One region of the Ensifer sp. GW823-FHT05D09 genome, then DNA from elsewhere that is predicted to be linked to it. Evidence: predicted binding sites of a transcription regulator. Region 1 holds the regulator's gene; each other region holds the start of a gene.
The links. The regulator PhoB, encoded in region 1, activates phosphate uptake and scavenging genes when phosphate is short. The targets are predictions, from matches to a motif close to TGTCATNNANCTGTCAT.
Positions count from the first base shown of each region.

Region 1 (2,199 bases):
GCGGCATTGCCGAGCAGATGGTGGGCGAATCCGTCCGCGCGCTGGTCAATTCCGACCTCGCCTTGGCGCAGAAGGTGATCTCTGACGATACCATCCTGGATGAAGCCGAGCGCCAGATCGGCGAAAAGGCGATCATCACCATTGCCAAGCGTCAGCCGGTGGCTGCCGACCTGCGCGAGATCATGGGGTCGATCCGCATCGCCTCCGATCTGGAGCGCGTCGGCGACCTCGGCAAGAACAACGCCAAGCGCGTCATCGCCGTTGCCGGCTCCGGCATCCCGCGCAAGCTGGCACGCGGTCTTGAACACCTGGCAGAGCTTGCCCTCGTGCAGCTCAAGGAAGTCCTCGACGTCTACGCCTCCCGCTCGCCGGAGAAGGCCAACAGCATCCGCGAGCGCGACGAGGAGATCGATGCGATCTACACCTCGCTGTTCCGCGAGCTGCTCACCTACATGATGGAAGATCCGCGCAACATCACGCCCTGCACGCATCTTCTGTTCTGCGCCAAGAACATCGAGCGCATCGGCGACCACGCCACCAACATCGCCGAGACGATCTATTACATGGCGACGGGCGCCCAGCCGGAAGGCGAACGTCCGAAGGACGACAATACGTCGACGCTGGGTGCCGTAAAGGACTAAGCCCGGATACGTTCGAGTGCCTGCTTATGAACCTGCTCCGGTCGCAGCCCTGGTTGCGGCCCTGCTTTGCTGCGTCTGTAGCCCTGCGTTTTCTAGCGTGCCTTTGAAAACGCCCGGGATGCTCCAGATGCTATATGTTCGAGCATCTCACTGCGTTCGATCGAACACGGGATGCTCTGGGTAAGGAGACGTTACCTGATGTTGCCGAAAATCGCCGTTGTCGAAGACGAGGAGGCGCTGAGCGTGCTCTTGCGCTATAACCTCGAAGCCGAGGGTTTCGATGTCGATACGATCCTGCGTGGGGATGAGGCCGAGATCCGTCTGCAGGAGCGCCTGCCGGATCTCTTGATCCTCGACTGGATGCTGCCGGGTGTTTCCGGCATCGAGCTTTGCCGACGCCTTCGCCAGCGCCCGGAGACCGAGCGCCTGCCGATCATCATGTTGACGGCGCGGGGCGAGGAGAGCGAGCGGGTTCGCGGCCTTGCCACAGGTGCCGACGACTATGTGGTCAAGCCGTTCTCGACCCCTGAGTTGATGGCCCGCGTCAAGGCGATGCTGCGGCGTGCCAAGCCCGAAGTTCTGTCTACGCTGCTGCGCTGCGGCGATATTGAACTCGACCGCGAAACCCACCGGGTGCATCGCCGCACGCGCGAGGTCCGCCTCGGTCCGACGGAATTCCGCCTGCTCGAATTTCTGATGTCCTCTCCGGGTCGGGTTTTCTCGCGGTCGCAGCTTCTCGACGGCGTCTGGGGCCACGATATCTATGTCGACGAGCGTACCGTCGATGTGCATGTCGGCCGCCTGCGCAAGGCGCTGAATTTTTCGAGCATGCCGGATGTCATCCGCACCGTTCGCGGTGCCGGCTACTCGCTCGAGAGCTGAGCCATTCATCCAATAAAAAAGGGGCCGCGCGGCCCCTTTTTTATGTGTTGTCTTCGAAGCCTTAGCGAGCGCGGCGGCGCTCGGCGGACGGCTGGTAGGCAAGCCGCGCATGGAAAGTGCAATAGGGCGAAGCTTCCGGAGAGTCGTTGCCGCAGAAGTGGAACTCTTCCTTCAGCGGGTCGCCGATCGGCCACTTGCAGGTGCGCTCCGTCAGCTGCGTCAGCTCAAGGCGGCGCGACATCGGCACGACCACATCCGTCCGAACGCTGAAATCCTGTTCGGCAACGAAATCGACTTCGACCTCTTCCTTGAGAACGGTGGCGCCAGCCGGGCGGGTAACCGTGCGGGTGGTGACGCGCGAAGCGTAGTTCGGAGCGCGCGGCGCCGAGGTGGCCGGGCGCTGCTTCGGCCGGGTCGCGGCGGCTGTGCCGCCAGCCTTGGCCCTGCCGGGCAGGCTCAGCCGGTGAACCTTGCCGATGACCGCATTGCGGCTGACGCCGCCAAGCTGTGCCGCGATCTGGCTCGCGCTCAGGCCCTCGGACCAAAGCTTCTTCAGTTTTTCCACCCGCTCGTCAGTCCAGTTCATTTCTGCACTCTCCGTTCTCAGCGTTGGCGATGACAGAATCCCTCACCACGCTCCGGACAGGCTCCGGAGCTGCAACGCGATAACACTTTT
Region 1 covers NZ_JBXAIA010000001.1:459,743-461,941, forward strand. Annotated here, with positions in the region: gene phoU (phosphate signaling complex protein PhoU) at 1-641, shown strand, start outside; gene phoB (phosphate regulon transcriptional regulator PhoB) at 840-1,523, shown strand; gene AC1Q80_RS02275 (GcrA family cell cycle regulator) at 1,585-2,109, opposite strand.

Region 2 (2,199 bases), on a different contig from region 1:
CGCCAACCTGCAGGCGATCAGATCCCGGCTCGACACGATGAAAGCCGCCGGCAAGGGGCTGGCCGTTCCGGTCGAGGCGAAGATCAACGGCGAGGAGATCTCGATCAAGGTCGGGGCGGGTGACGGCAAGGCGAATGTCGTCGTCGTCTACTTCGACCGGGCGAAGGTCGTCGATGTCGAGAAGGGCGAAAACATCGGCAAGAAGATTTCCTACTGGCACGCGGTGCGCGACATCCAGACCATCGGCATGTGGGATGGCAAGCCCGCGACCTTTACCCTGCCTGCAACGGTGCTGACGGAGCAGCGTGGCAAAAGCGGCTGCGCGGTGCTGTTGCAGTCGATGAAGGATGCCGAAACCCCGGGTCCGATCATCGGAGCCACGGCCGTGCTCGCAGGCCCTCAAGGCAAGCTCTAGCGAACGGCGTAGCGTCTGGGGCCGCGAGCGGTTCAAGGAATACCAGCAGAAAGACGAAGGTGCCGTACCGGCTTCACGGCGCCGAAGGTAGCGCCTAAAGCCATAAGGGGTGGTTCGGCCCGGCAGCATCGAGGGGCTGGGGCTGAGGGTTCGAAGTTACCGGACCGAACCGGCCATGACTGCGTTCTTTGAAGGTCACGCAGCATGACGATCTGAACGGACATACGGTGGCAACGACTCTGTCCGTCAGCGCCCGCGAGTTTTGCGGTGAATTGGGGCGCCGATTTGACTGAAATGGGGCGGAGGCAAGAAATGCCGTCTGCGCCCAGAGGCTCTGGCTGCTTCCGGCTTGCTTTTCGGCTCGTGTCAGGCAAACTGTTATCGTTCTGTCACAACAGAAGGCCGGATTGCCGATGACCGATGAGCCGGATTTGCCGCGAGGCGAGGCGCGACATCAGCGCCAGACCGCGTCCGAAGTGGTCGTTGATCTCTCGGAATACAAGAACGCCCGGAACGCTCCTCCCATCACCTTCCATCGCCGCGAACTCGACCAGATCCTGTGGGTCTATGGCCGCATGGTCGGCGAAGGCGAATGGCGCGACTACGCCATCGACCACCTGAAGGATCGGGCCGTCTTCTCCGTATTCAAGCGATCGGGCGAGATGCCGCTCTACCGCATCGAGAAAAACCCGAAACTCGCTGCCAAGCAGGGTGCCTTCAGCGTTCTCAACGTGCACGGGACGATCCTGAAGCGTGGACACGAACTCGGGCAGGTGCTGAAGGTTTTTGACAAGGTTCTGAAGCTGATCGAAACCTGAGAGACCGGTTCCAAGCCGATCGGAGATGCGAGCGGGGGCAACCAGCCGAGGTTGGATGCACTGGCATCCGCTTCCTTCGACAATGTCCCGAAAGTGCGGCGGCCGCATGTTTTCAAGCCATTTCCCGAAGGAATTGCCTCGCGCGCTTCCTGACGCCCGTTCTCAGCCCTGGTAAAGCGTATCCGGGTAGACGCCCGCAGAGGGGTCGCTCGTCGAGCCATCGCCAAGCGCCAGCTGCATGATCGCTGTATCGAGCCAGCGCCCGTGCTTGAAGCCTGTCGCCTTCATCAACCCCTGATCTTCGAAACCGACAGAGCGGTGGACCGCGATCGATGCGGGATGAGCGCCGCCGATGACCGCCACCATCTGGCGAAACCCGAGTTCTGTGCAGCGACGGACAAGCTCGACCAACAGCATCTTGCCGGCTCCCTTCCCCCGCGCCGACGGCGCCAGATAGATCGAATCCTCGACCAGGAAGCGGTAGGCAGCGCGCGTGCGAAAGGCGGAGGCATAGGCGTAGCCGACGATCGTGCCCGCCGCGTCAGTCGCAACGATGTAGGGATAACCGTGGCTGGCGATGGTCGCGAAGCGCGTCGTCATCTCCACCTCCGAGGGAGGCACGATCTCGTAGGTCGCCACACCGTTCAGAACGGATTCGCGATAGATTTCGGTGATGGCGGGCAGATCGGAAACGGTGGCGTCGCGCAAGGTCAATGGCATGGGAAGATCTTGAAGGTCCGGTTTTCCATTCAGTCACACGGATCGCAGCCGTGGATCAAGCCTTTTCCGGGCAACAAAAAAGGCGGCCGAAGCCGCCTTTTCCGTCAATCCAGTCAAAGCTTAGTTGTTCCGGTTGCCCATGAACTGCAGCATGAACATGAACAGGTTGATGAAGTCGAGGTAGAGCGTCAGGGCGCCCATGATCGCCTTGCGGCCGGCAACGGTGCTGTCATCGGCATCGTAGTA
Region 2 covers NZ_JBXAIA010000006.1:242,304-244,502, forward strand. Annotated here, with positions in the region: gene AC1Q80_RS18930 (DUF1223 domain-containing protein) at 1-415, shown strand, start outside; gene AC1Q80_RS18935 (DUF2794 domain-containing protein) at 829-1,233, shown strand; gene AC1Q80_RS18940 (GNAT family N-acetyltransferase) at 1,396-1,953, opposite strand; gene AC1Q80_RS18945 (Bax inhibitor-1/YccA family protein) at 2,074-2,199, opposite strand, start outside.
Region 2: a site for PhoB is predicted at 792-808, ahead of AC1Q80_RS18935 (DUF2794 domain-containing protein). Genes of this name have one in related genera too.

Region 3 (2,199 bases), on a different contig from region 1:
AGCCGTCCTTGTTTTCGTCGGTGTAGTTCGGGAAGCCGGCCGAGGAACCCGTCTTGACCTTGTCGCGACCTTCCTTGCCCTCGACGGTGTCGTCGATAATGCCGAGCAGCGAGACGCCGTGGGTATGGTCGCCGGTCACGACGATGAGCGTATCCGGGTTGTTCTTGGCAAATTCGCGGGCAACGCCGATCGCCTGGTCGAACTCGATGGTCTCGACGACGGCGCGCTCCATGTCGAGCGGATGGCTCATCTTGTCGATCGAGGCGCCCTCGACCATCAGGAAGAAGCCGTTTTCGTTCTTCGACAGCCGGTCGAGCGCCGTCTTCGTCATCTCGACGAGGCCCGGTTGGCCCGGGAATTTTTCGGCCGTGCCCTTTTTCAGGAACTCGCGGTCGAGCGTCACGTCCATGTTGCCGGTGTGGAACAGGCCGAGAAGCTTGCCGTCGGCGGGCGCATTGGCAAGTTCGGTCTTGTCGGTGGCAAGCGCGTAACCAGCGTCCTGGAACAGCTTGATGTAGTCCTGGTTGTCCTTGCGCTTGGAACCTGGCGTTTCCTTACCAAGGAAATAGGCCGAGCCACCGCCGAGGATCACCTCCGGCTTGACGTCGTAGATCATGCCGACGATTTCGGCCTTGTCATTGCGATTGCGGGTGTGGGAGACGACGGCGGCAGGCGTCGCATCCTCGATTTCCGAGGTGGTGACGAGGCCGATCGACTTTTGCGTCTGGCGACGCAGCGCCTCGGCGATCGTTTCGACCCGCGGATCGTCCAGGCTGTCGGGCGTGCGGTCGCCATAGACGCCGACGGCGTTGATCACGGTCTTGTGGCCGGTCATGTAGGCCGACATGGTGTTGGCGCTGTCGGTGTCGATCGAGTTGGTGGCCGACGTGCCGATGAAGGCCATGCGCTCAAGATCGTCCATGTTGAGGCGGCCATTGGCCTTCCCCTCGGTCATGCCCTTCGACATGATGCGGGCGGCGGTGCGATGGGCGACCGAAAGGCCGTCGCCAAGCAGGAAGATGATGTTCTTGGCCTTCGGCTGCTCAGCGGTGGCAAAGACGTCCCAGGTCACGGTCTTCGTCTGTTCGCCCGACGTTACCTCGACCTTGTAGCTGCCCGGCGCGCCGATGACGGCGTTGCGCAAGAGTAGGGCCGATCCGAGTTCCTTGTCTTCCTTGCCCTTTTCCATCGCGACATAGGCCGCCTCAGCGCCGAGCGCTGCCTTGTAATCCTGGCCGTTGACGGTCACCTTGATGTCTTCCGCCTTGACGGCACCCTTGAGCTCGACCTTGAAATCGAACGGCGAGCCGGCGAGAATCGTCGCACGATCAATCGGATAGACGTCTGCGGCCTGGGCCGCATGGGCCAGAACCGTTGTGGCGAAGAGGGTGACAAGAAGCGTGCGCATGGCGATCGTCCCTTTGAGGTGTCGGATGCCGCGGTCCTAACGCCCGGCGATGACAGCGACGTGACATAACGATCACGTTTGCGGGTGCCCAAGCATCGTACGCTTGACTCGCCGATAGAAACAATTATTAGGAGCCTCGGAAAGGAAGGCATTCCATGCTTCGCCGCGAACATAACTTCGCTGACAGCAGCATCCTGGCAGAAATCGCCGGGCAGGATATGCGTTTCCCAGCTTCCTTCAAAACAACGGCCAAAACGACGACGAAAACCGTCTGACGTCTCTGGCCCTCCGCTCTCTCCCCGGTTTGGCCGGGGACAGGAACCCTCGCGGCGGATCGCGCGGTTTCCCCCTCCACCCGACGAGGAGAGACAGAAAAGAGAGCTTAGATCATGGGTTTCAAGATTGCAGTCGCAGGCGCTACCGGCAATGTCGGCCGGGAGATGCTGAACATCCTTTCGGAACGCGGCTTTCCCGCCGATGAGGTGGTCGCCCTTGCTTCCGCCCGTTCCCAGGGCACGGAAGTTTCCTTCGGCGACAAGACGCTCAAGGTCAAGAACCTCGAAAACTACGACTTCTCCGACACCGATATCTGCCTGATGTCGGCCGGCGGCGCGGTTTCGCTGAAGTATTCGCCGAAGATCGGCCAGCAGGGTTGCGTCGTCATCGACAACTCCTCGGCCTGGCGCTACGATTCTGAAGTGCCGCTGATCGTGCCGGAAGTGAACCCGGACGCGATCTCGCTCTTCACCAAGAAGAACATCATTGCCAACCCGAATTGCTCGACCGCCCAG
Region 3 covers NZ_JBXAIA010000006.1:351,027-353,225, forward strand. Annotated here, with positions in the region: gene AC1Q80_RS19370 (alkaline phosphatase) at 1-1,408, opposite strand, end outside; gene AC1Q80_RS19375 (aspartate-semialdehyde dehydrogenase) at 1,798-2,199, shown strand, end outside.
Region 3: a site for PhoB is predicted at 1,458-1,474, ahead of AC1Q80_RS19370 (alkaline phosphatase). Genes of this name have one in related genera too.

Region 4 (2,199 bases), on a different contig from region 1:
GCCGCGCTTGGATTTGTAGTAGAGCGTGTACTGGTCCATCGTCTGGAACTGACGCTGGCCCGGCGCGTGGTCCATCAGCGATACCAGCTTAACCTGCGGGTCGTTCTGGAAGTCTTCGTAGTGATCGAGCACGTCCGAAGTGGAAACCTCGCAGCGCAGGTGGATCAGGTGGTCGGCGCGCAGGCGACCCTCTTGCTGGGCTTGCGCCAGCGCGTCGGCCATGCTGCGCATCTCGCCCTTCTGGAAACCACCGTCCTCGTCTGAGCCGAGGCGCAGGCAATCGAACACGGTGGTGATGCCTGACGTGACCACCTGCGCATCATGGGCCTGGATCGCCGCGATCTTCAGCCAGCGAACGCCCGGCCGTGGCGAATAGTGCGCTTCCAGATGGTCGGTGTGCAGTTCGACGAGACCCGGTAGCAAATAGTCGCCTTCGAAGTCTTCGCCGGTGCTTACAGTGCCCTTCGAGATATCGGCAATCTTGCCGTCGCGGATCAGCACTGAACCGTCGAGGATGCTGTCCTCGAGAACGATGCGGGCGTTGGTCAGGACTTGTTCTTTGCTCATCTCATGCGATCTTTCGTTGTGTCGCGCCGCCAAGCGGCAGCAGGGAATGGACCAGGAACGGTGCGCCACGGTGCGGCTCGACGAAGAGCGCAACTGACGTAACGTCAAGCGGGTCGCCGATATGATCGGCAAAAGTGCTCTCGAGCACGGTCCGCATGGTTTTCGCTGTCTCGGTGGGGACGGACCCGGTCAGCGTCAAGTGGAACTGGAATTCTTCGAAAACATAGGGATATCCCCATTTTTTCAAGTATTCTCTCTGTCGCTCCGGCAATTTTTCCGGATTGCGCCGTGCCATGTCAGCCGCCGACAGAGGTGCCCGGAACGGCTCGAAATACTGGACGGCTTGAGCCGCCAAATTCTGCAGCGGCTCGCAATGGGTTGCAGAGACGAGCGCGAAGAAGGGGCCGAGTTGATGCAGTGTCAGTTCCGGTATCTCGAAAGGTTCGACATCTGCGGCAAACGCTTCAAACGCTGCGACCAGTTCGGCTTCGCTGCGGCCATCGGCAAGGGCGAAGGGAGCCTTGAGGGTGCCATGAAAACCATAGCGTCGGGGGTCGGCGGTCAATGCGTGCCGCGTGTCGGCATCGAGATCGGCCAGTGCCGGAAATTCACTGGTCTCGCCGGTAAATGCGTCACGGCCAAGCCAACGGGCCGCCGTCTGCGACAGCCGGTCATCCGCCGGCGGCGCGAAGTAGATTGCATAACGCACGGTCTTCACTTTCTTGTATCGACCGGCCCGCCGGGACGGCGGGTCGATTGTTCGCGGGACGCGATGCGCAGCTAGCCGATTTCCATGACAACATCATGATGGCGAAGCTGCAAAACGCTCATCTCGTCAATGCGCTTTCTGGCCAATCAGCCGCGAACGCAGGGCGTTCGAGATGCTGTCGAAAATAAACACAACCAGCAAGATCAGAAGCACCATATAGGCGACATTTTCCCAATCGGAATTGGTGCGCATCGCCTCCCAGAGTTTAAGGCCAATGCCGCCGGCACCGACGGCTCCGATGATCGTGGCCGAACGCGTGTTGGATTCCCAGAAATAAAGCGCCTGGCTGGCGAAGACCGGCAGTACCTGCGGCAGCACGCCGAAGCGCTGGACGGCAAGCGGCGTGGCGCCAACGGATTTCACGCCTTCGCGCTGCTTGTCATCGATGTTCTCCAGCGCCTCCGAGTAGAGCTTGCCGAGCGTGCCGGTGTCGGTGAAGAAGATCGCCGACATGCCGGCAAGCGGCCCGGGGCCGAAGGCGCGGGTGAAGAACAGTGCCCAGATGAACATGTCCACCGAGCGCAGGAAGTCGAAGAAGCGCTTGACGATCTGGTTGGTCAGGAAATTCGGGGTAATGTTGCGCGCCGCCAGGAAGCAAAGCGGAAACGCCACCAGCGAGGCGAAAAGCGTGCCGACGAAGGCCATGACCACCGTCTGCAGCAGCTTGGTCCAGACATCAAGATGTTGCCATTCTGCATTGTAGAGAATGTTGTTCCAGGCGAGCCCCAGGTTTGATCGCGCCGGATCGATACGCTCGCCGCTGGTGATCAGCGAAAGCACCTCGGCAGAGCTCTTGCCGAAGAAGGGCGAGTTGGTGTCGAACAGGAAATTGGCCCAGCCGAAGAAACGGTTGCGCACCGAGA
Region 4 covers NZ_JBXAIA010000011.1:212,437-214,635, forward strand. Annotated here, with positions in the region: gene AC1Q80_RS26405 (alpha-D-ribose 1-methylphosphonate 5-triphosphate diphosphatase) at 1-567, opposite strand, end outside; gene AC1Q80_RS26410 (DUF1045 domain-containing protein) at 569-1,276, opposite strand; gene phnE (phosphonate ABC transporter, permease protein PhnE) at 1,403-2,199, opposite strand, start outside.
Region 4: a site for PhoB is predicted at 1,361-1,377, ahead of AC1Q80_RS26410 (DUF1045 domain-containing protein). Genes of this name have one in related genera too.